Regions from separate parts of the Streptomyces sp. NPDC001933 genome, predicted to be linked through region 1. Evidence: riboswitches for the same ligand, from Rfam matches in the RefSeq annotation. Region 1 holds a riboswitch; each other region holds the start of a gene.
The links. A riboswitch is a leader RNA that binds a small molecule or an ion and turns the genes downstream of it on or off. The one in region 1 is predicted to bind cyclic di-AMP.

Region 1 (7,706 bases):
CGCGGCGCTCGGCTGGCGGCCGGAGGAGCTGTACCTCTATCCTCTGTACGTGCGCCCCCTGACCGGGCTGGGCCGGCTCGGTGCCGACAGCGAGGCCGCGGCAGATGCGTCGGACGCGGCCTGGGACGAGCAGCGGCTTCGGCTGTACCGCGCGGGCCGGGACCACCTACTGGCCCATGGCTACGAGCAGGTGTCGATGCGGATGTTCCGCCGCGCCGACGCCCCGCGGACGGACGGGCCCGACGACTACGCCTGCCAGACCGACGGCATGATCGGCCTGGGGTGCGGAGCCCGTTCGTACACCACGAAACTGCACTACTCCTTCGACTACGCGGTGGAGATGCGGGAGGTGCGGGCGATCATCGACGGCTACACCGCCACCGAGAACTTCTCGCACGCGGAGGTCGGACGGTACGTCGACGGCGACGAGGCTCGCCGGCGCCACCTGCTTCAGTCGGTGCTCCAGGCCGAGGGGCTGCCGCTGGCCGACTACCGGGAGCGGTTCGGCACCTCGCCGGCCGACGACTTCCCCCTTGAGCTGGCCCGGTTCGAGGCGCGCGGCTGGCTCGACGCGTCGGCCGGGGCGTCCGGACGGCTGCGGCTCTCCACCGAAGGCCTGGCCCACTCCGACGCGCTGGGCCCGGATCTCTTCTCCCCCGGGGTACGCGCCGCGATGGCCGCGTACGAACTGAAGTGAGTGCGCCGATGGACCTGACGATCCTCTACCGCGGGCCGCTCTCCTCGTGCGACTACGACTGTCCGTACTGCCCGTTCGCCAAGCGGCGCGACAGCCGGGAGCAGCTGCGCGCCGACCGGGCCGCGCTGGAGCGGTTCACGGCGTGGGCCGCGGCGCAGACCGGCGACCGGATCTCGGTCCTGTTCACGCCGTGGGGCGAGGGCCTGGTCCGCTCCTGGTACCGCCGTGCCCTGGTCGAGCTGGCGCAGCTGCCGCACATCCGCCGGGTCGCGATCCAGACCAACATCAGCAGCCGTACGGGGTGGCTGGCCGAGGCAGGTGGGGCGGGCCGCGAGAAGATCGCGCTGTGGTGCACGTACCACCCGGGGCAGACACCGTACGAGCGGTTCCTCGACAAGTGCCGGGAGCTGACCGCGCTCGGCATCCGCCACAGCGTCGGTGTGGTCGGGCTCGACGACCATCTCGACGAGGCGCGACGTCTGCGCGCCGCACTGCCGGACGAGGTCTATCTCTGGGTGAACGCGGCGGAGGGGCACACGTACACGGACGAGGAGGCGGACCGCTGGACGGCCATCGACCCGCTCTTCCCGTACAGCCGGCATCCGCACCGGTCGGCCGGGCTGCCCTGCCGGACCGGTGAGTCGGTCATCTCGGTGGACGGTGACGGCACCGTGCGCCGCTGCCATTTCGTACCGGCGGAGCTGGGCAATCTCTACGACGGGAGCTACCGGCGGGCGCTCGGTCCGCGCGCCTGTCCGCTGGCGGTCTGCGACTGCCACATCGGGTACGTGCACCTGGAGACGCTTCCGCTGTACGACGTCTTCGCGGGCGGTGTGCTGGAGCGGATCCCGGCGGCTGTGCTGCCGTCGCTCGCCGGACCGGCCTGAGGTTCAGGCGGGTCGGCCGAGCGACGGCACCACGGACCCGGACTGCCGTCTAGAGCGGCAGGAGGTCCGGGCGCTTCGCTTCGACGTGGTCGCCGGAGGACTCGCCGCGCAGCCGCCGGCCGATCCACGGAACCAGGTACTCGCGCGCCCAGTGGATGTCGTCGCGCCGTACTTCGAGGGTGCCGCGCTGTGCCTGCGGGGGCCATTCCTGGTCGGGGTCGGCCGGTACGTCGATGCCGAGGACCTGGGCGGCGCGCAGCGCGACCCTGGTGTGTCCCTCGGGCGACAGGTGGAGCCTGTCGTCGTCCCAGGCGCGCCGGTCCTGGACGGACCGCAGCGACCACAGGTCCAGGACCGGGCAGTCGTAGCGGTCGGCGATGGCCCGCACATGGGCGGTGTAGGTGGCGATCTTGCCGCGCAGATGGCGCAGCACGGGAACGCCACGGGTGTCGAAGCCGGTGGTGACCATGACCGTGCCGACCGCCCCGGTCAGCTCGGCGACCGCGCGCTCGAAGCGCTCGGCCACGTCGTCGGGGTCGGTGCCCGGCCGGATGATGTCGTTGCCGCCCGCGCAGAAGCTCACCAGGTCGGGTGCGAGCTCCTTGGCGCGCGGCACCTGCTCCTCGACGATCTGGTCGAGGAGGCGTCCGCGTACGGCGAGATTGGCGTACCTGAAATTGCCGTGCGCGGAGCCTTCCGTGCCCGTCGTATCGGGGTCCGGTAGCTGGTCCGCGAGAAGTACCGCGAATCGGTCCGCCCAGCCGACGAAGGTCCCGTCCGGGCCGGGGTCGCCGACTCCCTCGGTGAAGCTGTCGCCAATCGCCGCGTACGACCCGATGACGCCCTGTCGGTTGTTGACGCCACGTTGGTTTTTTCTCGAATCGTCTGCCACAAACGCTTATCCTGCACCGCCGAATGTGACCTACGCGACCGTAATAAAGGGTTGACGGGTGGTGAGATAGACCACCCGGTCAGTTTTTGGTAAAGGGGGAATAAGCAGAAGGGGCGATGCGCCGCCGCGCACCGCCCCTTCCGTGTTGCTCAGGTCATGCTCTGTCGCTCAGCTGCCCGGCCGTTCGGCTCAGACGTAGATGCCGTGCGAGGCCAGGAAGGCGATCGGGTCGATGTCCGAGCCGTACGCCGGGCCCGTGCGGACCTCGAAGTGCAGGTGCGGGCCGGTGGAGTTGCCGGTGGAGCCGGAGAGGCCGATCTGCTGACCGGCGCTCACGGCCTGGCCCACCGAGACGGAGGCGGAGGACAGGTGGCCGTACTGCGAGTAGTGGCCGTCGGCGTGCTTGACGACGACCTGGTTGCCGTACGCGCCACCCCAGCCGGCGGTGACGACGGTGCCGGAGGTGATGGACTTCACGCTGGTGCCGGAGGCGACGGGGAAGTCGATCCCGGAGTGGCTGCCGCTGGACCAGTTGGAGCCGGAGGCGCGGTAATTGGTGGTGTGGTTACCGGGGACCGGGTGGACGTAGCCGGAGCCGTTGCTCTGGGCGGCCGGGGCGGAGGCCGGGGCCTTGGACTCCGGGGCGGCGGAGGGCTTGGCCGGGGCGGACCTCTCGACGACCACCGAGGGCGCCTTCGACGGGAGGGCCGAGCCGGTGCCGGCGCCGGTGGGCGCTGCGTTGCCGGAGGCCTTGACGCCGAGGGTCAGCTTCATGCCCGGGAAGATCAGGCTGGGGTCCTCGCCGACGACCTTGCGGTTGTCCTGGTACAGCTTCTGCCAGCCGCCCTTGATCTGGTGCTCGGCGGCGATCTTCGACAGGTAGTCGCCGGAGACGACGGAGTACGTCGTGGTGGCGGCCTGCTTCTGCGCGGCCGGGGCGGCCTGCGTGGCGGCGGCCGACTGCGGCGCGGCGGCCGGGGCGGCCTGGGCACCGGTGGCACCGAGCAGCGGCAGTGCGACGACGGCGCCGCCGGCGCTCACCGCGGCGACGCCACGGGCGATGGTGCTGACCTTCGGACGACGGTGCTTACCCGATATGGGCATGGTCTGTTTCCTCTCCGGCGCCTGCGAGGTGAGCTGTCGGGTTCGGGCTGGAGATGCCCGGCCGCGCTGAGCGCGACTTCACCCCGAGCCGGCCGGATTTCTCCGGTCGGCGGCTTACCTGGTTCCCCCGCTCCTGCCACGCGATGAGTGGATGTGAATTCCGGACGGCGGCAGGATTAGGCGGTCCGACCGGATTGACGGTGACCGTAAGCGAGTCGGGACGACGAGAACAAGCCACGGGTTCCACACCGGAATCCGCGCCGGGGAAATCGGCGCGGAATTCCGGTCACACTCCGTGGATTAAGGATCTTGGCTTTCCGCGCGGCGCACGGATTACCCGACTCCCCCGTCGCCACACACCGTCACGGATATGATCCCGCTCACGAGGCACCCCCCATGTCCCTTATAAGCAGGCCATGTTCGGGCAAATACCCCTATTACGGACATATGCCGCCCATCATCCCTGTCGGAGCCTCAGCACCCGGGCGTCGAGATCACCCCGGAGTCCGGTGTGCAGCCCCTGGTGCAGCAGCGCCGAACCGTGGTGCACCGCCCCCGTGTCCAGGCAGGTGTACGTCGCCGCGGGGTCGAGTCCGCGCAGCCGCAGGACCGGTGGCCGTTCCCCGTACCGCTGCGCCTCCAGCCACATCAGGACCACGGCGTCGTCCCCGTGGACGTACTGGACCGCGCTCAGTGAGCCGCGCGGCGCACGCAGCCGGTACAGCTCACCCAGCTGCACGACCGGCCGGATCTCCTTGTAGAGGTCCACCCAGGTCCGCGCCTCCGCCAGCTCCGCCTCGCTCCACTCGGTGAGGTCCCCACCGACCCCGAGCACACCGGCCATCGCACTCACGAAACGGAAGCGCAGCGAGCTGACCCTGCCGTTGAGCTGGTCGTTCGGGCTGTCGGTGACCCAGGCGGCCATCACCCGGGCCGGGTGGATGTGCCCGAAACCCTCCTGGATGGCGAGACGGTCGAGCGGGTCGGTGTTGTCGGAGGTCCACACCTGGTCCGTACGGGACAGGATTCCCAGGTCGATCCGGCCCCCGCCGCCCGAGCAGGACTCGAACGCGACCGTGGGATGCGCGGCCCTGAGCCGGTCGATCAGCACGTACAAGGCGTCCACATGCTCGATCCAGAGTTTCTGCGGGTACTCCTCGCCCGGCCAGCCCGCGTCGGTGAAGCAGCGGTTGAAATCCCATTTCACATAGTCGACGGGAGTTTCGGTGAGCAGTGTGTCCAGCTGTTCCCAGAGATATTCCTGCACATCGGGGCGGGCCAGATTGAGCACCAGCTGGTTGCGGTACTCCGTCCGCGCCCGCCCGGGGAAGTGCTGCACCCAGTCGGGATGCGCGCGATAGAGATCACTGTCGGCATTGACCATTTCCGGCTCGACCCAGATACCGAACTGCATGCCGAGCCCGTGAACTTCGTCGGCGAGCGGCTTCAGCCCGCCGGGGAAGCGGTCCGGATTCGGTGTCCAGTCACCGAGCCCGGCCCGGTCGCTGGTCCGCTGCCCGAACCACGCGTCGTCCACGACGAACAGCTCGACGCCCATCGCCGCGGCCCGCTCGGCAAGGGCCCGCTGCTGGTCCAGCGAGATGTCGAAGCCCGTCGCCTCCCAGGAGTTGTAGAGCACCGGCCGCAGGTTCGCCGCGTCCGGGATCACATGGGCCAGCTGCCAGGCGTGCCAGGCGCGGCTCGCCCCGCCGAACCCCTCCCCGCTCCACAGACCGGCGAAGACGGGAGTGGTGTACGACTCCCCCGGCGCCAGCCGCAGCAGTCCGGAGTCGTCGTAGCCGGCGCCTCCGGTGATCTGTACGAGCCCGTCGGGCAGCCGCTGCACGGAGATCCGCCACGACCCGGACCAGCCGAGGGCGCAGCCGTACACCTCGCCGCTCTCCTCGGTCGCGGCGCCGTCGGCGTCCAGCGCGACCCAGGGCAGGAACTGGTGGCCGGTGTGGCCCCGCCTGCTGGAGATGACGCTCTCGCCGGGGATCAGCTCCGCCCGTGCGAGCCGAGATTCCGCCGCCCAGCGCCCGTGCAGCCGGCTCAGCCGCCAGCCGTCGCGGGCCGGCAGCGACCAGGCGGCCGCGTCGGCGCGCAGCAGTTCCAGCGGCGGGCCGTCCGGTCCGGCGTGGGCGACGGTGGCCCAGCGCTCCACGACGTCGGAGTCGTCCCGCATCCGGTAGTGCAGGGTCAGGGCGAGCCGGTGCACCGAGTCGGTGAAGCCGATCCGCAGCTCGTCCCCGTCCGCCTCGGCCGCGCCGAAGGCCCACTCGGTACCCCGGACCTCGGGGGTCCGCACCGAGAGGGCCGGGCGGACGAACCTGGGCCCGCCCTCCACCGGATACTCCTCCCGGCCGTCGAGGTGGGACTCGAAGGCCCTGAAGGGCAGCTCCGGTGCGGCGGCCAGCGCCTCGGCCGCCGCACGGCCGATCCTCGGCCCCCAGTGCAGATGGACGAGCTCGTCCTGCTCCGTCAGTCGCAGTGCGTAGCTGCTGCTCGCCCCGGTGAGCAGCCAGGTCCGGCCGGTTGCGTCCGTCTCGATCATCGCATCCCCACATTCGAACAGTTCCGCACATCATCGACCATCGGTCGAGTGCGGGCAACGGCCCGGTGAGGAATTGGCCGGGCGGATTCGCTGCGGGAGAACCGGAGTTCGCCCGAGTGTCGACAGGGAAAGGACGAGATGATTGCCTGAAGAATCAATGTCGTATCGTCGCGGGAGTGGCCTTGCCTGCGACTCGCGCCGGCATCAGACACTCCAGGAGTCACCGTGACGCAGCAGTTGCCGCAGATCCCGTCGACGGAACCCGAGCTGGCGGGTGTCCGCAACTTCCGCGACGTGGGCGGGCTGCCCACCGTGGACGGGCGTCGGGTGCGGCACGGGCGGCTCTTCCGCAGTGGTCACCTCGCGCACGCCACCGCCGAGGACGCCTCGTTCCTCGGTGGCCTCGGCCTGCACACGGTCTTCGACTTCCGCAACGCGGCCGACCGCCGGCTCGACGGGCTGGACGTCGAGCTGCCGGGCGTACGGAATGTCAGCATCCCGCTCTCCGACCCGGCGGACGGCTCGCAGTTCTGGCACATGGTCCGCAACGGCGATGTCGAGCAGCTGCGCTCGATTCTCGGCGACGGAAAGGGGACGGACCGGATGGTCGCCTCGTACCGCTCGATCATCCGGGACCGCACCGCCGAGCACAGCCGGGTGCTGCACGCCCTGGCCGAGGACAGCGTGCCCGCCCTGATGCACTGCGCGGCAGGCAAGGACCGGGCCGGGCTGTCGATCGCGGTGTCGCTGCTCGCCGTCGGCGTCGAGCGCGAGGCCATCGAGGCCGACTACCTGAAGTCCAACGACGCCCACCGCCGCTACAAGGTGAAGCGCAGCGACACCTCGGCGGACGGCATGTCGGCCGAGGTGATGGAACTGCTGAACCCGCTGTTCGGCGCCCATGCCGAGTACCTGGAGGCGGCGTTCGCCACCATCGAGGAGACCTGGGGCAGCACGGACCGCTACTTCTCCGAGGGTCTGAAGCTCACCCCCGCGACCCGGGACCGGCTGCGCGACCGGCTCCTGGACGAGGCACGGTAGCGGGCCCGGTCAGCCCTTGCCGGCCACCGCGAAGAGCAGGTAGAGGAAGGCCGCGACGATGTGTCCGGCGATGAGGTAGGCGAACAGCCGGATCACGACGCCGCGCGGAAACTTCCGCTCCTGGGCCTCGTAGTTCTTGCTGGACCCCAGCGGGTCGAAGTTCTCTGAATCGGACATGACGGTCCTCTCTGGCGACCGGAGGAGCCGGTCTCAGCGACGGTGGATACCGCTGCCGAGGCACAGCTCGGCGGCGGGGCTCTGCAACAGGGTGTGGACGAAGAGCAGCTCGGCACCGTCGCGGTCGACGGCCGTGATCCGGTGCGGCGTGAGCGAGTCGAAGTGCGCGCTGTCGCCGGGGGCGAGGTCGTGCACGGTCTCCCCGAGCCAGACCCTCAGGTGTCCGGCGAGCACATACAGCCATTCCTCGCCGGGGTGGACGCGCACGAGATCGCTCTGCGCGGCCTGCGGGACCCGGACGCGGAGCGCCTGCATCGCCCGGCCGGAACCGCCGGCCTGCCGGTACATCCAGCC
Region 2 (7,706 bases), on a different contig from region 1:
GGCGGCCGGGTTCGGACTGCTGCGGCTGGCCGGTGCGCCCTCGCTGGGCTGGCTGGACGTCAAGATGTCCGGCGGCGTCGAGGTGCCGCAGGTCGAGGCCGCGGTCGACGAGGAGCTCGCCCGGTTCGCCGCCGAGGGCCCCACGCCCGAGGAAATGGAGCGCGCGCAGGCCCAGTTGGAGCGCGAGTGGCTGGACCGCCTCGGTACGGTCGCCGGCCGTGCCGACGAACTGTGCCGGTTCGCGGTGCTGTTCGGCGACCCGCAGCTCGCCCTGACCGCCGTTCAGCGGGTGCTCGACGTCTCCGTGGAGGAGGTCCAGGCGGCCGCCAAGGCCCAGCTGCGCCCCGACAACCGTGCGGTGCTGGTCTACGAGCCGGTCGAACCGGCCGAGCCCACGGACGCAGCGGACACCGACGACACTGACGCGACCGACGCCGACGACACCGACGCGCACGAGGGGGCGGACCAGTGACCGACGCTGCCGCGACTGGAGTTTCGATGCAGTACCACCCGCAGCCGGCCCCCGGCACCGCCCGTCCCTGGGCCTTCCCCGCTCCCGAGCGCGGCGCTCTGCCCAACGGCCTCACGGTGCTGCGCTGCCACCGCCCCGGCCAGCAGGTCGTGGCGGTCGAGATCTTCCTCGACGCCCCGCTGGACGCCGAGCCCGAGGGCCTCGACGGCGTGGCCACGATCATGTCGCGGGCACTGAACGAGGGCACCGACAAGCACAGCGCCGAGGAGTTCGCCGCCGAGCTGGAGCGCTGCGGCGCCACCCTCGACGCGCACGCCGACCACCCCGGTGTCCGGGTCTCCCTGGAGGTCCCGGCCTCCCGGCTGGCCAAGGCCCTCGCGCTGGTCGCCGAGGCGCTGCGGGCGCCCGCCTTCGCCGAGAGCGAGATCGAGCGGCTGGTGCGCAACCGGCTCGACGAGATCCCGCACGAGCAGGCCAACCCGGCCCGGCGCGCCGCCAAGCAGCTGTCCAAGGAGCTCTTCCCGGCCGAGGCGCGCATGTCGCGCCCGCGCCAGGGCACCGAGGAGACGGTGGAGCGGATCGACTCGGCCGCCGTGCGCGCCTTTTTCGACGCCCACATCCGGCCGTCCACGGCGACCGCCGTGGTCGTCGGTGACCTCACCGGCATCGACCTGGACGCCCTGCTCGCCGACACCCTCGGCGACTGGTCGGGAGACACCGCGGCCCCGCGCCCCGCGCCGCCGATCACCGCCGACGACACCGGGCGGGTGGTGATCGTCGACCGTCCGGGCGCGGTGCAGACGCAGCTGCTGATCGGCCGGATCGGCGCCGACCGGCACGACAGCGTGTGGCCGGCCCAGGTGCTCGGCACGTACTGCCTTGGCGGCACCCTCACCTCCCGTCTCGACCGGGTGCTGCGCGAGGAGAAGGGCTACACGTACGGCGTAAGGGCCTTCGCTCAGGTGCTGAGGTCGTCGGCCCCGGACACCGCCTCGGGGGCGACCGGCGCCGCGATGCTCGCCATCAGCGGTTCGGTGGACACGGAGTCCACCGAACCGGCGCTCAAGGACCTGTGGACCGTGCTGCGGACCCTGGCGGCCGAGGGGCTGACCGACGAGGAACGCGAGACGGCCGTGCAGAACCTCGTGGGTGTGGCGCCCCTGAAGTTCGAGACGGCGGCCTCAGTCGCGGGCACCCTCGCCGACCAGGTCGAGCAGCACCTCCCCGACGACTACCAGGCGCAGCTGTACGCCCGGCTCGCGGAGACCGGCACGGTCGAGGCGACCGCGGCGGTCGTCAACGCCTTCCCGGGTGACCGGCTGGTCACGATCCTCGTCGGCGACGCGGCACGGATCGAGGAGCCCGTCCGTGCGCTGGGTATCGGAGAGGTGTCGGTGGTCACCGGCTGACGAGTGGCCCGGCGGACGCCGGGCGGGGCCGGTCATCATCCCTGCCCCGCCCGTCTCCACTCTCGGCATATCGCCAGATATCGGGACAGAAGGAAGGCTCTTGCGAGCGCGATCTCGCCGGGGTCTTCCTTTTTGTCTGTTCTGAGGGGGAGGTTGCCTGTCTGCCCTGTGGGATGCGCTACAAAACGGCCTGTCCGTTTGGTGAATGAAAGTGACCCCGCTTAGCGTCGGCTGGACTGTCCGTCACTCGTATGCCGCATCCGCGACGTACCGGACAGTCATCGCCGAGTCCCCGTCAGGCGCGAGCCTGGGGAGCCGGGGACCCACGAAGTCCCTGGGGTGAATCGGATGCCTGAGCCCGGACGGGCCGGGGCATCCGTAGGAGACCTTCCTGCTCCGAACCCGTCAGCTAACCCGGTAGGCGAGAAGGAAGGAAAGGACCAGCCACTCCATGGCGTTCACCCGTGCCACCGGGAAGCACCGTGCCCCGAGCCGACTGACGCGCCGCAGCGCGAAGGTCGTCGGCGTCGCGGCTCTGGCCACCACCGGCGTCATCGGCGGCCTGGCCGCTCCCGCCTTCGCAGCGGACTCCGACGCCCCCTCCACGAGCGAGACCGGCCTCGGCCAGGTCATCGCCATCGACAAGACCCTCGCCGACCGGATCGACGCCCAGGCCGACGCCCAGCAGCACCAGGCCGACGCCGCGGCGAAGGCGAAGGCCGAGGCCCACCGCAAGGCCGAGGCCAAGAAGAAGGCCGAGGCAAAGGCCGAGGCCGAGGCGAAGGCCAGGGCCGAAGCGAAGCGCGCCGCCGAGGCCCGCGCCGAGAAGGCCCGCGCCGCCCGGTCCGCCGAGCGCACCCGCCTGGGCGCCTTCCGGCTTCCGGTCGCCGGCTCGTACGTCAGCACCGGCTACAAGTCCAGCGGCTCGCTCTGGTCCTCCGGCAGCCACTCCGGCATCGACTTCCACGCCGCCTCCGGCAGCTCCGTCGTCGCCGTCGGCGCCGGCACCGTCGTCGAGGCCGGCTGGGGCGGTGCGTACGGCAACAACATCGTGCTCCGGATGACGGACGGCACGTACACGCAGTACGGCCACCTCTCCTCGATCGGCGTCTCCGTCGGCCAGAGCGTCGGCGCGGGCCAGCAGATCGGCCTCTCCGGCTCGACCGGCAACTCCACCGGGCCGCACCTCCACTTCGAGGCCCGGACGACCCCGTCGTACGGCTCCGACATGGACCCGGTCGCGTACCTGCGCGCCCACGGCGTCGACGTCTGACCGACGCCCACCGCACCACCTCGCCCGAAGGCCCCTGCAGCATGCCGGGGCCTTCGGCATTCCCGCCGCCCGCCAGCGTGGGACGACTGCCCGCCCGGCCACCCCGTGGCCAAAAGATATTCATGAATTTTCGCCCGGCATCGGAAATGCGGCCGCATTGCAATAGAGTCGCGTAACAGGCGTCGGCCGGCCGCGTTTCGCGGGGGATTGAGGCGGAGGTTCGGACATGCGCATTCCGGCGCATTCGGTATGCACGGCAATCCGTGACGACATCGTCTCCGGTGTCTTCGAACGCGGAAGCCGTCTCACGGAGGAGTTGCTGGCCCGCCGTTACGGGGTCTCCCGCGTCCCGGTACGGGAAGCGCTGCGCACCCTGGAGTCCGAGGGTTTCGTGGTCACCCGTCGGCACGCGGGTGCCTGCGTCGCCGAGCCCACCGAGCTGGAGGCGGCCGACCTCCTGGAGGTCCGCACGCTGCTGGAGCCGCTGGGCGCCGCCCGCGCCGCGCAACGCCGCACCGAGGTACACCTCAAGGTGCTCCGCGGCCTCGTGCGGCTCGGCCAGGACCGGGCCCGGCGCGGCGATGGCGAGGACCTGCGTGCACTGGGCGGCTGGTTCCACGAGACGTTGGCGCAGGCCTCCGGCAGCCCCGGCCTGATCGCGCTGCTCACCCAGCTGCGACACAAGATCGCCTGGATGTACGCGGTCGAGCAGCCCGCCCGCCCGGTGGACTCCTGGGCCGAGCACGGGGCCATCGTGGACGCGGTGGCGCGCGGCGACGCGGAACGGGCCAGGGCGCTGGCCGCGCACCACGCGGAGCGGGCCGCGGCCGCGCACCGGCTGCGACGGCGGCCCCCCGCCCCCGGCGCCGGCCGGGTGAGGACCACGCAACATTCCGTAAACACCGCAGGCGTCCGGCATTAACAATTACGCCGTATACAAAGAGAAGCCATCGCGCGGGATGTCACCGGGCCGGGGCGAATTTCGCGCCACCTGAATTTCGCATGCCCGTGCTCCGCCTGCCCGCATTGCGTTCATTCGAATTCTCGCCGGAGGGTCCGCTCCGGAAAACAAAAGAGCCGCGGCCCCGGTTCAGGGTGCCACGGCTCTCTCGCGGAACATGTTTCAGACGGTCTCCGGGAGCTCTTCGAGCCCCTCCGCGACGAGCTTCGCCAGGCGGTCCAGAGCCGCTTCGGAGTTGTCGGCCTCGGATGCGAGCACGATCTCCTCGCCACCCTGCGCGCCGAGACCGAGGACCGCGAGCATGGAGGCGGCGTTCACCGGGTTGCCGTCGGCCTTGGCGATCGTCATGGGGACGCCGGAAGCCGTGGCGGCACGGACGAAGATGGAAGCGGGGCGGGCGTGCAGGCCCTCGGCCCAACCGACGTTGACGCGGCGCTCAGCCATGGTTCTGCCCTTCACGAATCAAAAGTTGTCTAGACCAGTCTCTCACGCGGTGCGCGGTGCTCCGGCCGGCCCCGGGAACAGCCCGCAATGCCTGCGACCCCGCCGATCGGCCCTCTCAGACTGCCCCGGCCCCGGGACCTACGCGACCGCTGACAGAGCCGTACGCTTTGCCCATGCAGCCCGCGCCCGAGCAGAGTCCGCATCACGCTTATCCCGACCACTGGGAAGCGGACGTGGTGCTCCGCGACGGAGGCACCGCACGCATCAGGCCCATCACCACGGACGACGCCGAACGGCTGGTCAGCTTCTACGAGCAGGTCTCCGAGGAGTCGAAGTACTACCGGTTCTTCGCCCCGTACCCGCGGCTGTCCGACCGGGACGTGCACCGCTTCACCCATCACGACTACGTCGACCGGGTGGGGCTCGCCGTCACGGTCGGCGGCGAGTTCATCGCGACGGTCCGCTACGACCGGATCGACGAGCGGGGCAGGCCCGCCTCCGCCCCCGCCGACCAGGCCGAGGTCGCCTTCCTCGTCCAGGACGCGCACCAGGGCCGGGGCGTGGCCTCGGCGCTGCTCGAACACATCGCGGCCGTCGCCCGCGAGCGCGGCATCCGCCGCTTCGCCGCCGAGGTGCTGCCCGCCAACAACAAGATGATCAAGGTGTTCCGGGACGCCGGATACACCCAGCGGCGCAGCTTCGAGGACGGATCCGTCCACCTCACTCTGGAGCTCGAACCGACCGCCGAGTCCCTCGCCGTCCAGCGCGGCCGTGAGCAGCGGGCGGAGGCGCGGTCCGTGCAGCGCCTGCTGGCCCCCGGATCCGTCGCGGTCATCGGCGTCGGCCGGACTCCGGGCGGCGTCGGCCGCACGGTCCTGCGCAACCTCCTCGGGGCCGGCTTCACCGGCCGCACATACGCCGTGAACCGCGCCTTCGCCGCCGACCAGGCGACCGTCGACGGCGTCCCCGCCCACCGCTCGATCGGCGAGATCGACGAGCCGGTCGACCTCGCGGTCGTCGCCGTCCCCGCCGACCGGGTCCCGGAAGCCGTCGCGGACTGCGGCGAGCACGGCGTCCAGGGCCTGGTCGTGCTCTCCGCCGGATACGCCGAATGGGGCGCCGAGGGCAGGGAACGGCAGCGCGAACTGGTCCGCCAGGCCCGCTCGTACGGGATGCGGATCATCGGCCCGAACGCCTTCGGCCTGATCAACAACGCCGAAACGGTTCGGCTGAACGCCTCGCTCGCCCCCGAGCCGCCCGCCCCCGGGCGCATCGGCCTCTTCACCCAGTCCGGAGCGATCGGCATCGCGCTGCTCTCCGGGCTCTACCGGCGCGGTGCGGGCCTGTCCACCTTCATCTCGGCGGGCAACCGCGCCGACATCTCCGGCAACGACTTCCTCCAGTACTGGTACGAGGACCCCGACACCGACGTCGCGCTGCTGTACCTCGAATCGCTCGGCAACCCCCGCAAGTTCACCCGGCTCGCGCGGCGCACCGCGGCGGTGAAGCCGGTGGTCGTGGTGAAGGGCGCCCGGCACAGCGGTTCCACCCCGCCCGGCCACGCGGTCCCGGTCAGCCGGATCCCGGACGCGACGGTCTCGGCGCTGATGCGGCAGGCGGGCGTGATCCGGGTCGACACGGTGACCGAGATGGTCGACGCGGGTCTCCTCCTCGCCGACCAGCCGCTCCCGGCCGGTCCCCGGGTCGCGATCCTCGGCAACTCCGAATCGCTCGGCCTCCTCACGTACGACGCCTGCCTCGCCGAGGGGCTGCGCCCGCGCCCGCCCCTCGACCTCACCACCGCCGCCACCCCGCAGGACTTCAGGAACGCCCTGGCCGAGGCTCTCGCCGACGACGGCTGCGACTCGGTGGTGGTGACGGCGATCCCGTGGGTCGGCGAGGACGGCGAGGCGGAATCGGGCGACGGGGAGGTGCTCGCGGCCGCCCTGCAGACTGCCGCCGCCGCAGGCCCCGCCAAGCCGGTGGCCGTCGTGCACGTCGAGATCGGCGGGCTGGCCGAGGCCCTCGCAGCGGCCACCAGCACGGTCGCCCAGCCCCGCCCGACCCCGCCCCCGGCCCAGAACCCGCCGGCCCCGGCAGCGCGGACCGGATCGACCACCCCGCCCGGCCCTGGTCCGGCACCAGCGGTCCCCCTCGCCGGTGCACCCGGTGCCCCCGGTGCCCGGAACGGCCGGATCCCCGCCTACCCCGCCGCCGAACGGGCGGTGCGCGCCCTGGCCGAAGCGGCGCGGTACGCGCAGTGGCGACGGCAGGCCGCCGTGCCCGGCAAGGTGCCCGAGTTCCTCGACGACACCATCGACGAGCCCGGCACCACCGGCCTCATCGACACCCTCCTCGGCCCCGACCCCGACCCGAGGGGCCTCCAGCTCACCCCCGACCAGGCCCGCGAACTCCTGGGCCGCTACGGCATCACCGTACGGCCGACGCTCCCGGCGCCCGACCCGGACGCCGCGGTCGCGGCGGCGGCCCGGCTCGGCTACCCCGTGGCGCTCAAGACCACCGCGCCGCACCTGCGCCACCGGGCCGATCTCGGCGGTGTCCGGCTCGACCTCGCCAACGAGACCGCGCTGCGCCGGGCGTATGGCGAACTGACCGACCTCCTCGGCAAGCCCGCCGAACTCCAGCCCGTGGTCCAGGCCATGGCGCCGCGCGGCGTCGACACCGTCGTACGGGCCACGATCGACCCGGCGGCCGGCGCCGTCCTCTCCTTCGGGCTCGCGGGCGCGCCCTCCGAACTCCTCGGCGACACCGCCCACCGCCTCGTCCCGGCCACCGACCGCGACGCCGCCGAACTGATCCGGTCCATCCGGGCGGCCCCGGTGCTGTTCGGCTGGCGCGGCGCGGCGCCGGTCGACACCGCCTCGCTCGAAGAGCTGCTGCTGCGGGTCTCCAGGCTGGTCGACGACCACCCCGAGGTGGTCTCCATCGCCCTGGAACCGGTCGTGGTCGCCACCCAGGGGCTGACCGTCCTCGGTGCCAGCGTCCGCCTCTCGCCGCCCCCGGCCCGCACCGATCTCGGCCCCCGCCGCCTCCCCAACTACTGACCCGGGCGCCGTCGGGCCCGTGTGGCCCGGAGCGCCCTGCCGCGCAACGTCCCCGGCAGTCATCAGCCCCCCGTAGGATGGT
Region 3 (7,706 bases), on a different contig from region 1:
GCCGCGACCAGCGCGTCGAGATCGGCGGGCGTCGGATCGGCGTCCTGGTCGGGTATGGCGTAATTGGCGTACTTGAGTGACCAGTTGGGGTTGTGACGCACCGTGAAGGGCCCGACCCGGAGGTGGTCCGGGGAGCGCTGGGCGAGCGTACGGGCGTGGTTCTGGACCTCGGCGTCCATGGGCATGTGGGGTGGTCCTCCGACCGGGTGGGCGACGGCGAGCCGGTCCGACGGCGGTCCGGCCCGAAGGCGGTTGCTCCGATTGTGGGTCGGACCGAGGGCGCGCTGATCCGATGGCGGGCCGACCCGGACCGGAGACGGGAGCCTATGCCACCCGGGTGGCCCCGGCGAAGGGCATTTGGTCGATCGGCGCGATCCGGACCGGTGACCCGGTGCGCGGGGCGTGGATCATCTGCCCGTTGCCGATGTACAGCCCGACGTGGCTGATGCCGGAGTAGAAGAACACCAGGTCGCCCGGGGCGAGTTCGGAGCGCGATACGCGCTGCCCGGCGTTGATCTGGGTGTACGTGGTCCGGGGGAGCGAGACACCGGCGGAGCGCCAGGCGGCCTGGGTGAGCCCGGAACAGTCGAACGAGGAGGGGCCGGTGGCGCCCCAGACGTACGGCTTGCCGAGCGCTCCGTACGCGAACGCGACGGCCTCGGCGGCGCGGGCGTTCGGGGCGCGGACGGGGCCGCGCGCTGCGGAGCGGTCGGCGCGGTCGGCGGAACCGGCGCCGTCGGCCGACCCGTGGCCGGCGTTCTCGTAGGCGGTGCGCTCGGGCGGGGTGAGCCGGTCGAGCAGCCGCTGTGCCTCCGCCAGTTTGGTGGTGATCGTCGCCTTGTGCTTCTTCAGCTCGGCCCGGCGGGAGGTGAGCGTGGCCAGCTCCCCCTCGGCCTGCGAGCGCAGCGTGGCGATCTGGGCGATCTGACGCCGGACCTTGGCGAGCGCGGCGGCCTGGCGGTCGCCGATGCGGTCCACGTACGACGCCCGTTCCAGGTACTGGTCGGGGTCGGAGGAGAGCGCCAGCTGCACGGAGGTGGAGAGGCCGCCGGCGCGGTACTGCGCCGCGGCGAACGAACCCAGTGCGTCGCGCGAGGCGTTGAGGCGATCGGTCCGGCGGGCGGCCTCGTCGCGCAGGGTGTCGAGGGCGTGCTCGGCGGCGGTCGCCTTCTCCTTCGCGCCGTTGTACTGCTCGGTGGCGACCTCCGCGTCGTGGTACAGCCGGTCCACCTCGGCCTTGACCTGGGCGGGGGTGCGCTGCGGGTCGGCGTGCGCCGGGCCGGGCAGGGCGGCGGCGGTGGCGGCCCCGGTGAGGGCGAGGGTCGCCGCGGTGCGGGCAGCAGGGCCGGTGTACAAGCGCTGCTTGGGTTTTCGATGCGCTGCCACGAGGGCGTGCGTCCTTCCTGACGACTGCCCGCCGGGGGATACCGGCGGGCCCGCCACAACTCTCGGCGGGGCGACCGGTGCACCGTCCGCGTACGGAGCGGCGGCGATCCGGCCGTCTGGTCAGCGACGCTAAACCCGGGGCACGGGCAGGAGTCGTAATGACGCTTATTGTCCGAATTTGGCGCGGCGCTGTCGTCGAACGATCGGAAAAATTACGCCAGAGTCAGGCAATTGGTACAGACGCGAGTGAAGTGGCCGGGGAGCAGCGAAGGCGCACCTGCCCTCCGGGCGGTGATGTGGCCGGGGCTAGGCTGCGGCTCATGGACGTACTCATTCATGTCTTCGTCGCCCTGCACATCATCGGTATCGCCTCCTTGCTGGGCGGTTTCCTGACCCAGATGAAGGCGATGGGCGCGGGCACGGCCCGGTTCGTCCCGGCGATGCTGCACGGCGCGCTGACCATGCTGGTCACCGGTGTCGCACTGGTCGGGCTCAACGAGGCCGACGGCAACCACGTCAACAACATCAAGATCGGCGTCAAGATGCTGGTCCTGATCGTCGTCCTCGCGCTCGTCTACATCAAGCGGGACGAGGAGAAGGTCGACAAGGGCGCCTTCGCGGCGGTGGGCGGGCTGACGCTCCTCAACATCTTCATCGCGACCCTCTGGGTCTGATCCCGCCGTACCGCACCGCGCCGCCCCGGACACCGGGGCGGCGCGGCGTGCTGAGGCCCGCTACGCGGGCCGCACGCTGCCGTAGATCGGCATGTAGTAGATCGACTCCTCGCGCACGTTCGCCCCGGGCTTCGGCGCGTGGATCATCATCCCGTCGCCCTTGTAGATGCCGACGTGGCTGATGTCGTCGTAGAAGAAGACGAGGTCCCCCGGCCGCAGGTCCGCCGTGGCGACCCGGGTGCCGATCTCGACCTGGTCCCAGGTGGTGCGCGGGATGTCGACCCCCGCCGCCTTCCACGCGGCCTGGGTGAGCCCGGAGCAGTCGTACGACGCCGGGCCCGTCGCGCCCCAGACGTACGGCTTGCCGATCTGGGCCCTGGCGAAGGCGAGGACCTGCTCCGCCTTGGTGGTGGCGCCGCTGTCCGAGCCGGTGCCCGTTCCCGCGCCGCTGCCGCTCCCCGGCTCCTTCGCGGCCTCCTCGGCCTTGCGGTCCGCCTCGGCCTTCGCGGCGGACTGCTGCTTCGCCAGCTCCTGGGCCTTGCGCTTCGCCTCCGCCTCCTTCTTGCGCTCGATCTCCGCGAGCCGCGCCTTCTCCTCGGCGGTGAGCTTCGACAGCAGCGTGCGTGCCTCGCCCAGCTTCGTCTGGACGTCCTGCTTGCTGGTGCGCAGCGTGGCCTGCGTCGTCGTCAGCGTCTCCAGGCTCCGTACCGCCTCGGCGCGCTTCTTGGCCGCCTTGGCCTGCTGCGTACGGAAATCCGTGATCGCTTTCTGCTGCCGGCTGGTCATCCGGTCCATCAGCTGGCTCTGGTCGAAGTACGACTGCGGGTCGTCGGCCAGGAAGAACGTGGCGCTCGGCGCTATGGAACCGTTGCGGTACTGCGCGGCCGCGTAGGTGCCGAGCGTCCTGCGGGCGTCGTTGAGCTTGTCGGCGCGCTTCGCGACGTCGTCCAGCAGGGCGTCGACCTTGGCGCGCTGGGCGGCGGAGGCTTCCTTCGCCTGGTTGTACCGCTGGGTCGCGGTGCCCGCCTGCCGGTAGAGGTCGTCGACCTTCTTCTGGACGTCCTCGACGCTGGGCTTCGGGTCGGGCGCGGCGACCGCGCTCTGCGTGGAGAGCAGGGTCACGGACGCCAGGGCCGCCGTGGTGAGACCGATGGCCGGTGCGGTGGTGCGCACCCGGGTGCGCGGCTTGCGATGGGATGCCAAGGCCGGCATCTCCTTCCGTGGACCGCCTACCGGGTTAGCTGTCGGGTTCGGGCGGAACGGAAGGCTGCCCTACGGTCCGAGTGGGGGATATGGACCGATTCACCCCGGTACTGCGTATGGGTCCCCGGTTCCGAACTCCCGTGGGGGCAGCCCGGATTCGGCGGAGGCGCCCGCTCGGCGTGGTTCGCCTCAAGGGGGTACGGGCCGCCCGGTCGAGCACGCTAGCCAACCCATGGTGCTGCTGGGAAGGTTGATGTTCGATATGCCCGATACATTTTCGTGACCTTGCCGCGACGGACGGCCGGGGCCCGGAATTCCTCACGTGGAGTGGGTGATCGGTCCCGCTGTGTGTCCGCCGCGTGTCCGCCGTGCCGTGTGCGGTTGGTCATGCGGCCTCCGGGTGTCGGTGCGGCGGCCTAGACTCGACAAGCGATGAGCAGCCTCTTTGACGACAGCTTCCTGGCCGGCCTCCAGCACTCGGAGGAAGAGCCCCCGCCGCCCCCCGAGGACTCCGCACCCGAAGCGGTGCCGGAGGACCTCTTCTCGGGCGTGTTCGACGGGCCCCCGCCGCCCAGGGACGCCTACTACCGCGACGGCGCGCACCGCCCCGTCATCGACTCGGCGGCGCTCCTCGACGGGCTGAACACCGAGCAGCGCGCCGCCGTCGTCCACGCGGGCTCCCCGCTGCTCATCGTCGCCGGGGCCGGCTCGGGCAAGACCCGGGTGCTGACCCACCGGATCGCCCACCTCCTCGCGGAGCGCGGGGTGCACCCCGGCCAGATCCTGGCGATCACCTTCACCAACAAGGCCGCCGGCGAGATGAAGGAGCGCGTCGAGCAGCTCGTCGGACCGCGCGCCAACGCGATGTGGGTCATGACCTTCCACAGCGCGTGCGTACGCATCCTGCGCCGCGAGTCGAAGCGGCTCGGCTTCACGTCGTCGTTCTCGATCTACGACGCCGCCGACTCCAAGCGGCTGATGGCCCTGGTCTGCCGCGATCTCGACCTGGATCCGAAGCGCTTCCCGCCGAAGTCGTTCACGGCCAAGGTCTCCAACCTGAAGAACGAGCTGATCGACGAGGAGACCTTCGCCGGCCAGGCCGCGGACGGCTTCGAGAAGACCCTCGCCCAGGCCTACGCGATGTACCAGTCCCGGCTGCGCGAGGCCAACGCGCTCGACTTCGACGACATCATCATGACGACGGTCCACCTGCTCCAGGCGTTCCCGGACGTCGCCGAGCACTACCGCCGCCGCTTCCGGCACGTCCTGGTCGACGAGTACCAGGACACCAACCACGCCCAGTACACCCTCGTACGCGAGCTGGTCGGCCCGGCGGGCGAGGGCGACGCCCCGGCCGAGCTGTGCGTCGTGGGTGACGCGGACCAGTCGATCTACGCCTTCCGCGGCGCGACCATCCGCAACATCCTCCAGTTCGAGGAGGACTACCCGAACGCGACGACGATCCTCCTGGAGCAGAACTACCGCTCCACGCAGACGATCCTGTCCGCCGCCAACGCGGTCATCGAGCGCAATGAGAGCCGCCGCCCCAAGAACCTCTGGACCAACGCCGGGACGGGCGCCCGGATCACTGGCTACGTAGCCGACACCGAGCACGACGAGGCGCAGTTCGTCGCCGACGAGATCGACCGGCTCACCGACGCGGGCGACGCCAAGGCCGGTGACGTCGCGATCTTCTACCGTACGAACGCGCAGTCCCGCGTCTTCGAAGAGATCTTCATCCGCGTCGGCCTGCCCTACAAGGTCGTCGGCGGCGTGCGCTTCTACGAGCGCAAGGAGGTCCGGGACATCCTGGCCTACCTGCGCGTCCTCGCCAATCCGGAGGACACCGTCCCGCTGCGCCGCATCCTCAACGTGCCCAAGCGAGGCATCGGCGAGCGCGCCGAGGCGATGGTCGACGCGCTGTCGATGCGCGAGAAGATCACCTTCCCGCAGGCGCTGCGGCGGGTCGACGAGGCGTACGGCATGGCGGCCCGGTCGGCCAACGCCGTCAAGCGGTTCAACACGCTGATGGAGGAGCTGCGCACGATCGTCGAGTCGGGCGCGGGCCCCGCGGTGGTCCTGGAGGCCGTGCTGGAGCGCACGGGCTATCTCGCCGAGCTCCAGGCGTCCACCGACCCGCAGGACGAGACCCGGATCGAGAACCTTCAGGAACTGGCCGCCGTGGCGCTCGAATTCGAGCAGGAGCGCGGAGCGGCCGGCGAGGAGGGCGCGGACACGGCCCCCGGTGCGGGCGCGGGCACGGCCCCCGGCACGGGCACGCTCGCCGAGTTCCTGGAGAAGGTCGCCCTCGTCGCCGATTCCGACCAGATCCCCGACGAGGACGAGGACGGCTCCGGCGTCATCACGCTGATGACGCTGCACACCGCGAAGGGCCTCGAATTCCCGGTCGTCTTCCTGACCGGCATGGAGGACGGCGTTTTCCCGCACATGCGGGCGCTGGGACAGGTGAAGGAGCTGGAGGAGGAGCGGCGCCTCGCCTACGTCGGCATCACCCGGGCCCGCGAGCGGCTCTACCTGACCCGGGCCGCCATGCGCAGCGCGTGGGGGCAGCCCTCGTACAACCCGCCGTCGCGGTTCCTGGAGGAGATCCCGGACCAGCACCTGGAGTGGAAGCGGACCGGGCCGATGGCGGCGCCGGCCGGACCGACGTCGGGGATCACCTCGTCGCTGTCCTCGTCGCGTTCGCGCTCCGGGCCCTCGGGCTTCGCGACCCGGCGCACCTCCGACAAGCCGACGGTCACGCTGGCCGTCGGGGACCGGGTCACGCACGACCAGTTCGGGCTCGGCACGGTCACGGCGGTCGAGGGCATCGGTGACCAGGCGAAGGCCACGGTCGACTTCGGCGACGAACGGCCGAAGAAGCTGCTGCTGCGGTACGCGCCGGTCGAGAAGCTGTAGACGGGGCGAGGCGAGCGAGCGTGCGGGCGGGGGTTGTGGCCCCCGCCCCGCCGGGCTCAGGTCTCAGGTGGGGTTGACGCCGTGGCTGCGGAGCCAGGGCAGCGGGTCCACTGCCGCTCCGCCACCGGGGCGCACCTCGAAGTGCAGGTGCGGGCCGGTCGAGTTCCCGGTGTCGCCGGAGTACGCGATGACGTCACCGGCCTTGACCGGGCCCGAGCGGATCTTGGTGGCGCTGAGGTGGCAGTACCAGGTCTCGGTCCCGTCGGCCATGGTGACGATGGCCATGTTCCCGTAGGCGCTGTTCAGCTGGGTGCGCACGGTGCCGTCCGTCGCGGCCATCACGGGCGTGCCCTGCATGACGGGGAAGTCGATGCCCGTGTGCACGGACATCCAGTTGACGCCCGCCTGGCCGAAGTACGCGCTGAGGCCGTGCCGCTCGACCGGCATGACGAACTTGGGGCGCAGGGCCTCCTTGCGGGCGGCCTCTTCCTCGCGCTTCTTCTTCTCGGCGGCCTGCCGCTCCCGCAGGTCGATGCGCTCCTGGGTGCGGCTGGCGCGGTCGGCGAAGTTCTCCGCGTCGGCGCTGAGGTTGGCGAGCTGGGTGTCCAGCTTGTTGTTGGCGGCGACCGGCTTGACGGAGCCGGGGTCGGCCGCCGCCATCGTGGTGTTGTCGTCCTTCTTGTCCTCGCCGCCCAGCCCGCCGACCGAGGCCGCGGCGATTCCGGCCACGCTCATCACGCAGGCGGAGGGGATGGCGACGGTGAGGAGCGCGGAACGCTTCGCGGGGGAACGCCGCCGGCTGCGGCCGGCGCCGCCGCCGCGGGTTGCGGAGCGTCCGACGGAGCGGCGCGGTTCGGGCACGGCCTCCGCGACGTCCGTGATGGCCGCGACACTGATGGTGGCCGCGTCATGGACATCGTCCGCTGCCGCGGCGTCTGCTGCGATGCCGTCCGTGTCGGCCGCGATGCCCGCGTCAGTGGCGGCGGCGGTGGCGTAGGGCGCGTACGGGTCGTAGAGGTCGTAGGAGCCCGGGTCGGCGTAGGTCTCGTGGGTTCCGAGCGCCTCATGTGCCGAATGTGCCGACTGTGCCTCGTAGGACACCTGTGCGGTTTCTGCGGTTTGTGAGGGTTGCGCGATTTGCTGCTCGTGCTCGGGCGTGGCGCCGGTGTTCCAGGCGGTGGCGTCGTACACGCCGGAGTCGTGGACGGCCGTTTCGCCCGTGGCCCACGGGTCGTTCGTCTGCCAGCCGCTGGTGTCCCACTGGCCCGTGGCGTCCGGGGCGCCGCCCTGTGCCGGGATCCCGGCGAACGTGGCGGTCGCGGTGGCCGTCTCCGTGCCGTAGTCGGCCGCGGGCGTCCAGGTGGCCGTGGTGTCGTACGTCGGCCCCGCCTCGTACTGCTGCTGGGGCTGCGCGGGGTACGCGGTGTAGGCGTCGTACGAGGTGGTCGGGTGTGCGCCCGTGTCCCACTGCGTGGAGTCGTACTGGCCGCTGTACCCGGACTGTCCGGCGCCGTAGCCGCTGCC
Region 4 (7,706 bases), on a different contig from region 1:
CGTCGTCGTCCGCGACGAACTCGCCACCGTCCCCACCGCCGTGGCGCTCTCGCGGCGATGCCGCCGCCTCGTCGTGCAGAACCTGGTGATCGCGGCCGTCTTCATCACCGGCCTCGTCGTCTGGGACCTGGCCGGCACGCTGCCGCTCCCGCTGGGCGTCGCCGGGCACGAGGGCTCCACCGTCATCGTCGGCCTCAACGGCCTGCGCCTGCTCCGCGACGCCGCCTGGACGCGCGCCGAGCGCGACCACTGAGCCCGGGGCGGACGGGGCAGTACGGAACGGGAAACCCGGTGGGGGTATCGTCTGGCAAGCACCGCAGGACCCGTCGACCTGTACGAGCGAGCAATCGAGGCAGCCGTGGAACGCGGACGGACACGCGCACCGGGAACGTCCCGGCTGCTCGTGCTCTGTGCCGTCCTGCTCGGGCTGTTCCTCATGCACGGAGCGCCCGCGAGCGCCGCGGAGGGCTGCCACGACGCGATGACCGTCACGGCGGCCGCACCCGCGCCAGGGTCCATGCAGGCGACCGCCGGCCACTCGGCCATGGGGGCCGGGCACGGTTCCGCTCAGGTGGCTGCAGCCATGCCCGCGATGAACGGCGAGTCGTGCGTATTCACCCATGCCCGTGACCGGGTGCTGCCGCTGCTGATGTCGCTGGGCCTGGCGCTCGTGGCGGTTCAGGCACTCTCCGGGCGCCGTACGGCTGTACGCGGACCGGCCCGGCGGGGACCGCCGTCGGCCGGCAGGGGGCTGCTGCTCCAGGTGTGCATCGCGCGGACGTGACAGGGATCCGCCGGTCCACGGCCCTTCGAGGTCGGACCGGTTGGACGAACCTGCCCCATCCGCGCGCCACGGACGTGGCGCAACCACCTGGAAAGAACCTCTGATGTCCGCTTCCCGCTGCTCCGCCGCCCGCCGTCGCACCCTCGCGGCCGCCGGCACCGTCGCCGCCCTCGCTCTGGCATTGACCGCCTGCGGCTCCTCCGACGGCTCGAAGTCCGACGGTTCGTCCATGCCCGGCATGGCCCACGGCTCGGCCGGCGCCTCCGCACCGGCCACCCCCGGCGCCGGGTTCAACGACGCCGACGTGGAGTTCGCGCAGCAGATGATTCCGCACCACGAGCAGGCCATCGAGATGGCGAAGCTGGCCGACGGCCGCGCTGCCGACCCCGAGATCAAGAAGCTGGCCACCGCGATCGAGAAGGCCCAGGACCCCGAGATCGACACGATGAAGGGCTGGCTGAAGTCGTGGGGCAAGCCGCTGCCCTCGTCCTCGATGGGTGCCATGCCCGGGATGGATCACGGCTCGGCGATGCCCGGAATGATGTCCGGCAAGGACATGAGTGATCTGGCGGCCGCCAAGGGCAAGGACTTCGACAAGAAGTTCGCCCAGCTCATGATCGGGCACCACCAGGGCGCCGTCACCATGGCCGAGGACGAGCAGAAGAACGGCGACAACGCCGACGCGAAGAAGCTCGCCGGTGCCGTCGTCACGGCCCAGACCGCCGAGATCGAGCAGATGAACAAGATCATCGACAGGCTCTGACCCCGGCAGGGGTGCGGGCCGCCGGCGTACGAAGGCCCGCACCCCTTCTCCCGGTCCGGCCGGTACGGGCACGTCCCACAGACAGCCGTTCGGCCGGCGGCCTCCGGCGCCGCTGCCGGACTTGCGGCAAGGGGATGGCCGACCCGCCGACAGCGCGGTTAGCGTGACCGCATGGATCGTGACGAACAGTTGCTTCACGCCTCGTCGTTCGGCACGGCGGCGGTCGCGTACGCCGAGCACCGCCCGGACTACGTCCAGGACGCGGTGGGCTGGGCGCTTGAACCCGCGCCCGGCCCACGCGTGCTCGACCTCGGCGCCGGAACCGGCAAACTCACCGCCACCCTGGCCGCGATGGGTGCCGAAGTGATCGCGGTCGAGCCCGACCCGGCGATGCTGGCCGAGCTGCGCCGTTCGCTTCCGGCCGTCCGTGCCCTGCAGGGCAGCGCCGAGTCGATCCCGCTGCCGGACGCCTCCGTCGATGCCGTGCTGGCCGGCAACGCCATGCACTGGTTCGACATGGCCGTCGCGGGACCCGAGATCGCCAGGGTCCTCGCACCCGGCGGCATCCTGGCCGGCCTGTGGAACCTGATGGACGACCGGGTCGAGTGGGTTGCCGGGCTGGCACGGGTCGGCGGGAGCGCGGCCATCGGCCCGAGGGACACGCCCACCAGCTGGCGCGCCGAGACGGCGGACATGCACCTCCCCAAGACCGGCGAGGCCGCCCGGTTCGGCTCCCCGGAGCAGACCGGGTTCCCGCACGGGCAGCACCGCACCGCCGACTCCCTCGTCGCGACCATCGCGACGCGGGCGGGGGTGCTCGTCATGCCGGCAGAGGAGCGAGAGGCCTTGCTGGGCCGGATCCGCGCCTTCCTCGCAAGCAGGCCTGAGACCGCCCGCGGCGAATTCACCCTCCCGATGCTGACCGGCGTGCTGCGCGTCCGGCGGCTGTGAGGCGCACGAGGCCGACAGCCCCGCCATCAACCGATCGGGGCGCGCAGCAGTTCGGCCACCTCCTCCGCGCCGGTCTCCCGCAGCTCCTCCCCGACCAGCAGCCACCTGGTGACACCGACCGATTCGAGGAAGGCCAGGTCGTGACTGGCGATCAGGAGTGCGCCCTCGTAGGAGTCGAGCGCACCGGTCAGCTGTCGCACACTGGCGATGTCGAGGTTGTTGGTCGGTTCGTCCATCATCAGCAGCTGCGGGGCCGGTGCGGCGAGCATCGTCGCCGCGAGGGCGGCACGGAAGCGTTCGCCGCCCGACAGTGTGCCCGCCGGCTGTTCCGCGCGCTTGCCCTGGAAGAGGAAGCGTGCGAGCTGGGCGCGGATGTGGTTGTCGGTGACGCCGGGCGCCATCCGGGCCACGTTCGCCGCGACACTCAGTCCGTCGTCCAGCACATCGAGCCGCTGCGGTAGGAACCGCGCCGGTACGAAGGTTTTGGCATCGCCGGACAACGGGGCCAGCTCACCGGTGAGCGTGCGCAGCAGCGTCGTCTTACCGGCGCCGTTGCGGCCGACGAGCGCGATGCGCTCCGGCCCGTTCACCTGGAGCGTTCCCTCGCGCAGCCTGCCGAACCGGGGGCGCAGCCCGTTCAGGCTCAGCACGGTGCGCCCGGTGGGCACCGCCGTGTGCGGGAGGCTCACGCGGATCTCGGCGTCGTCGCGGATCGCGTCGGCGGCCTCCTCCCGGCGTTCGCGCGCCTCGCCGAGACGCTCCTCGTGGACGCCGCGAAGCCTGCCCGCCGACTCCTGTGCCGATCGCTTCCGGCGGCCCGCCAGGATCTTCGGGAGGCCGCCCTCGGCCTCCGCCTTCCGGCCGTTCTTCTGGCGCCGGGCCAGCTTCACCTGGGTCTCCTGCAGTTCACGCTTCTGGCGGCGCACATCGGCCTCCGCCGCCCGCAACATCCGCCCGGCGGCCTCCTGTTCGGCTGCCACGGCCTCCTCGTACGCCGACCAGCCGCCGCCGTACCAGTTCACCGAACCGGTGCGCAGTTCGGCGATGCGGTCGACGCGCTCCAGCAGTTCCCGGTCGTGGCTGACCACGACCAGTACGCCCGAGCGCCAGGAGTCGACGGCTTCGTAGAGCCTGCGGCGCGCGAACACATCGAGGTTGTTGGTGGGCTCGTCCAGGAGCAGGACGTCGGGGCGTTCCAGCAGCAGCGCGGCCAGCCGGAGCAGAACGGTCTCCCCTCCGGACAACTGCCCCAAGGTGCGGTCGAGTTCGATGTCGCCGAGGCCGAGCGATCCCAGTGTCGCCAGGGCCCGTTCCTCGACGTCCCAGTCGTCGCCGATCGTCTCGAAGTGTTTCTCGTCGACATTCCCGGCCTCGATGGCGCGCAGCGCATTGCGCTGCTCGGCGATGCCCAGGGCCCGGTCCACCCGAAGTGTGGTGTCGAGGGTGATGTTCTGCGGAAGGTGGGCGAGACTGCCGCCGACGGTCACCGACCCCTGGGACGGGCGCAGTTGACCGGCGAGCAGTCGTAGCAGGGTGGACTTGCCCGCACCGTTGGTGCCGACGAGCCCGACGCGCCCCCGGCCGATGCTGAGCGAGAGCCCGTCGAGGACGGTGGTGCCGTCCGGCCACCGGAAGGTCAGGGCCGAGCAGGTGAGGGAGGCGTGGGGGGTGGTGGGTGTCGCCATGGGTGTTCCTCGCATTCGCAAGCGCAGTGAAGGGGGCTTCGTATGCGAGCACCACGCGGCGACCGGGCAGCGGAAGGAGATACGGCGGTCCTGAAGATCGAGGGACGGCTCATGCACCGAGGTCGCATCCACGCGGGGTCACGGGCAGTGCGCAGCACTGCTACTGCGTGACGGGCGTACGGGCAAAGCCGTACGGCGTGATGTTCGCGAACCTCAGATGCGCAACGTCCACCTCAATCGGAGACAACAGGACATCGAAACTGTAACGACCAGGGGGCGGAAAGGCAATGTCACCGGGCCTTGGCGGTCGCTGGGTGAAATGCCCGCTTTTGTGAATTCGTGGCGCGAGTCACGTTCAGCCCGCGGGATGCCGCGTCCCGTGAACCGGTTCCCTTTCCGCGCAAGGGGAGTGGGTCCTGCGGTGTGAGGTGGATTACCGAAATTCCCGTTAATCGATCTTGTGGGTGAATTGCATTCGGAAATTGGGGTCTTGTCCCGTTCGGCTTTTCTCGCCTACGGTCACCGTCAATCCGGACGGAACGCCGAATCCTGCCGCCGTCCGGCCATCCGACCACCCATGTACGGCAGGAGCGGGGAACCCAGGTAAGCCGCCGGTCCGGAATCCGGAACGGCTCGGGGTGAAGCCGCGATCGTGTGCGGCCAGGCATCTCCAGCCTGAACCCGACAGCTCACCTCGCAGGCGACGGAGAGGAATCCACCATGTCCGCAACGGGTACGTACCGTCGTCGCAAGTCCACCCCGCTGACCCGCGGTTTCATCGCCGTGGGCACCGGCGCCGCCGCCCTCCTGCTGCCGCTGCTCGGTGCCCACACAGCCTCGGCGGCTCCGGCGCAGTTCGCCGCCACCGCACCGGCTGCGCAGTCCGCGACGTACACCAACGATCTGGACGGCTGGATCAAGGAGTCGCTGGCCGTCATGGCCGAGCACAACATCCCGGGCAGCTACGACAGCATCCACCGCAACATCATGCGCGAGTCGTCCGGCAACCCCCGGGCCATCAACAACTGGGACTCGAACGCCGCCGCCGGGACGCCGTCCAAGGGTCTCCTCCAGATCATCGATCCGACGTTCCGGGCCTACCACGTGCCCGGGACCTCGATGGACAGCTACGACCCGGTCGCCAACATCACGGCAGCGTGCAATTACGCGGCCGCCAGGTACGGCTCCATCGACAACGTCTTCGGGGCCTACTGACGTACGCGACACCGCCGCCGCACGGCCGGGTGCTCCGTCCCGAGGTCAGCCCAGCCTCGGGGGTGTCCAGTCGGCGTGGCGGAGGATCGTGCGGACCGTGACACGGGACGGTGCGAGACGCAACGCCGCGTTGCGCAGCGCGACGGCCGCCGGGTGGGACAGCTGCTGGCCCATCCGGCCGGCCTGCCGCGCGGCCCGCGCGACCGACTGGCTGCGGGGCCGGCGCTCCGCGTCGTAGCGGCCGAGCGCCGACTCGACGGTCGCTTCGCCGGACAGCGCGGCGGCCAGTGTTGCCGCGTCCTCCAGTGCCTGGCAGGCCCCCTGGCCGAGATTCGGGGTCATGGCGTGCGCGGCATCACCGAGCAGTGCCACCCGGCCCACCACGTAGGAGGGAAGCGGGACGACCAGCTCGTGGACGTCATGGTGCAGGACGGCATCGGGCCGGGTCGCCGCCAGCAGGGCGGGAATGGGGTCGTGCCAGCCGTCGAACCGGCGGCGGACCTCCGCCAACGGGTCCCGATGGCGCACACCGGCGGGAGCGTTGAGCACCGCGTGCCACTCGGCCCTGCCGTCGGCGAAGGCGATGTGACCGAACTCGGCCCCCGGTCCCCAGGTCAGCTCGAAGTCGGTACGCAGGTCGACCGGCGACTCGGTGATGGCGCGCAGCACCGTCGAGCCGCTGTGGGCCGGACCGGGGTGCCCCGGGAAGAGCAGGCCGCGCAACCGGCTGCCGATCCCGTCGGCGGCCACGACCAGATCCGCCTCCAGCCGGGTGTCACCGGCGGCCAGCCGCACCCGCGAGGCGTCGGACCGGTCGACGGACGTCACCTCGGCCCCGATGACCAGGGACTCGGGAGGCAGGGCCGCGCGCAGCAGGCGGTGCAGCCCGGTCCGGGGGATGCCCACGATCGGGGTCCCCAGCTCGCGTTCCAGCGCGGCACCGTCCATGCGCGCCAGCAGGCGGCCGTCCGGGGTGCGGGTGCCACCGGTGTACTGGGGCCGCGCGGCCGCGCGCACTGCCGCGCCGACACCGAGGGCGTCCAGCGCGCGCAAGCCGTTGGCGTGCAGGGAGATGCCCGCGCCCGCGTCGTCGAGGGTGCGGGCACGTTCGACGACCGTCACCTCCCAGCCGACGAGCCGGAGCCCGATCGCGGCGGCCAGCCCGCCGATGCCGCCGCCGACAACCACCGCACCGTTACCCATGCCGAGTCCCTCCTCGCGCCCTGCCCCGACCTTCTACAGCTGTAGAAGGAGCGTACTACGCCGTCTCTACAGGTGTAGAAAGGGGGCATGAGCACAGATCGACGGACCGTCCTGGCCGATGCCGCCATCCAGGTGCTGGCCGAGGAGGGGATGCGGGGCCTGACCCACCGGGCCGTGGACCGGGCGGCCGAGCTGCCGCCCGGCACCACCTCGGCGTACTTCCGCACCCGTCAGGCCCTGCTCACCGCGCTCGTCAGACGGCTCGTCGCGCACGACCAGGCGGAACTCCAGGCGGCCGGCGAGCGGGCGCCGGTGATGCGCGACGCCGGTGAACTGACGGACGGGCTCGCCGGTTTCGTCGAGCGGCGGCTGACCGGAACGGGGCGGCAGCGGTCGCTCGCCCGCTACGCGTGCGCGGTCGAGAGCGTGCGCCACCCGGAGCTGCGCGAGATTCTTGTGCCGCGGGAGAACGCGGCTCGTGAGGCAGTGCGGGCTTTCCTGCGTGCGCGGGGGGTGGCCGACGCCGAGAGCCGCACGCTCACGCTGCTGGCCTGTGTGGACGGGCTGGTCTTCGACCGGCTGGTGGGCGGCGGGGGAGTACCGAGGGACGATATCTCGGGGCTGGTTGCCGCAGCCCTCCGTGACTCAGGCTCCGATGAGGGGTGTGGCCGCGACGCCCCGGGGTGATGCCGGGCTCCGTCACTCCTGGGCGGGTTCCGCCGCCTGCCGCCGTGGTTCGCGGCGGGGCAGTACGGGAACGGTCGCCGCCTCCCCGCCCCGGACAGCCTGCACCGCCGCGGCGTGCAGGCTGCGGCTGTCCTCCTCCGAACAGCACCGCACCGGGCTGCCCGACATGGTGAACCAGTCGATCGCACCGGTGTACTGCACAGTGACCTGGGCCGAGTCATCCGCCCAGGTCGTGTGAACGGTCAGGTCTCCGGACAGCACACCGACCTCGTCCGTGAGCACGCCACCGCGTCCCGAGAACACACCGCAAGTCGTCCACGACGCCCAAGCCATGACTCCAGGCTGGCACCACGACAGCGGTTGCGCGACCCGTGAGCCCCGCGCTTCGGTCCCGGTCAGGCAGCCCCGCCCTTCCGGA

Region 2: linked by a shared signal. The riboswitch ahead of ACFYY7_RS07390 (M23 family metallopeptidase) and the one ahead of ACFYY7_RS31565 (peptidoglycan DD-metalloendopeptidase family protein) in region 1 are both predicted to bind cyclic di-AMP.
Region 3: linked by a shared signal. The riboswitch ahead of ACFYY7_RS31995 (NlpC/P60 family protein) and the one ahead of ACFYY7_RS31565 (peptidoglycan DD-metalloendopeptidase family protein) in region 1 are both predicted to bind cyclic di-AMP.
Region 4: linked by a shared signal. The riboswitch ahead of ACFYY7_RS12485 (transglycosylase SLT domain-containing protein) and the one ahead of ACFYY7_RS31565 (peptidoglycan DD-metalloendopeptidase family protein) in region 1 are both predicted to bind cyclic di-AMP.

Annotation. Positions count from the first base shown of each region.
Region 1 covers NZ_JBIASS010000015.1:240,733-248,438, forward strand. The annotation lists gene ACFYY7_RS31550 (STM4012 family radical SAM protein) at 1-697, shown strand, start outside; gene ACFYY7_RS31555 (STM4011 family radical SAM protein) at 706-1,584, shown strand; gene ACFYY7_RS31560 (SGNH/GDSL hydrolase family protein) at 1,634-2,476, opposite strand; gene ACFYY7_RS31565 (peptidoglycan DD-metalloendopeptidase family protein) at 2,666-3,580, opposite strand; cyclic di-AMP (ydaO/yuaA leader) riboswitch at 3,584-3,740, opposite strand; gene ACFYY7_RS31570 (alpha-galactosidase) at 4,038-6,134, opposite strand; gene ACFYY7_RS31575 (tyrosine-protein phosphatase) at 6,360-7,175, shown strand; gene ACFYY7_RS31580 (DUF6126 family protein) at 7,185-7,352, opposite strand; gene ACFYY7_RS31585 (helix-turn-helix domain-containing protein) at 7,386-7,706, opposite strand, start outside.
Region 2 covers NZ_JBIASS010000002.1:609,581-617,286, reverse strand. The annotation lists gene ACFYY7_RS07400 (M16 family metallopeptidase) at 1-472, shown strand, start outside; gene ACFYY7_RS07395 (M16 family metallopeptidase) at 499-1,881, shown strand; cyclic di-AMP (ydaO/yuaA leader) riboswitch at 2,154-2,319, shown strand; gene ACFYY7_RS07390 (M23 family metallopeptidase) at 2,333-3,154, shown strand; gene ACFYY7_RS07385 (GntR family transcriptional regulator) at 3,381-4,076, shown strand; gene ACFYY7_RS07380 (HPr family phosphocarrier protein) at 4,278-4,559, opposite strand; gene ACFYY7_RS07375 (GNAT family N-acetyltransferase) at 4,733-7,624, shown strand.
Region 3 covers NZ_JBIASS010000016.1:82,531-90,236, forward strand. The annotation lists gene ACFYY7_RS31980 (GNAT family N-acetyltransferase) at 1-185, opposite strand, end outside; gene ACFYY7_RS31985 (NlpC/P60 family protein) at 325-1,386, opposite strand; gene ACFYY7_RS31990 (hypothetical protein) at 1,707-2,060, shown strand; gene ACFYY7_RS31995 (NlpC/P60 family protein) at 2,121-3,263, opposite strand; cyclic di-AMP (ydaO/yuaA leader) riboswitch at 3,271-3,436, opposite strand; gene pcrA (DNA helicase PcrA) at 3,696-6,182, shown strand; gene ACFYY7_RS32005 (M23 family metallopeptidase) at 6,246-7,706, opposite strand, start outside.
Region 4 covers NZ_JBIASS010000004.1:309,334-317,039, forward strand. The annotation lists gene ACFYY7_RS12460 (heavy metal translocating P-type ATPase) at 1-253, shown strand, start outside; gene ACFYY7_RS12465 (hypothetical protein) at 359-784, shown strand; gene ACFYY7_RS12470 (DUF305 domain-containing protein) at 888-1,547, shown strand; gene ACFYY7_RS12475 (class I SAM-dependent methyltransferase) at 1,719-2,498, shown strand; gene ACFYY7_RS12480 (ABC-F family ATP-binding cassette domain-containing protein) at 2,525-4,183, opposite strand; cyclic di-AMP (ydaO/yuaA leader) riboswitch at 4,714-4,899, shown strand; gene ACFYY7_RS12485 (transglycosylase SLT domain-containing protein) at 4,904-5,398, shown strand; gene ACFYY7_RS12490 (FAD-dependent monooxygenase) at 5,444-6,601, opposite strand; gene ACFYY7_RS12495 (TetR/AcrR family transcriptional regulator) at 6,689-7,288, shown strand; gene ACFYY7_RS12500 (hypothetical protein) at 7,301-7,621, opposite strand.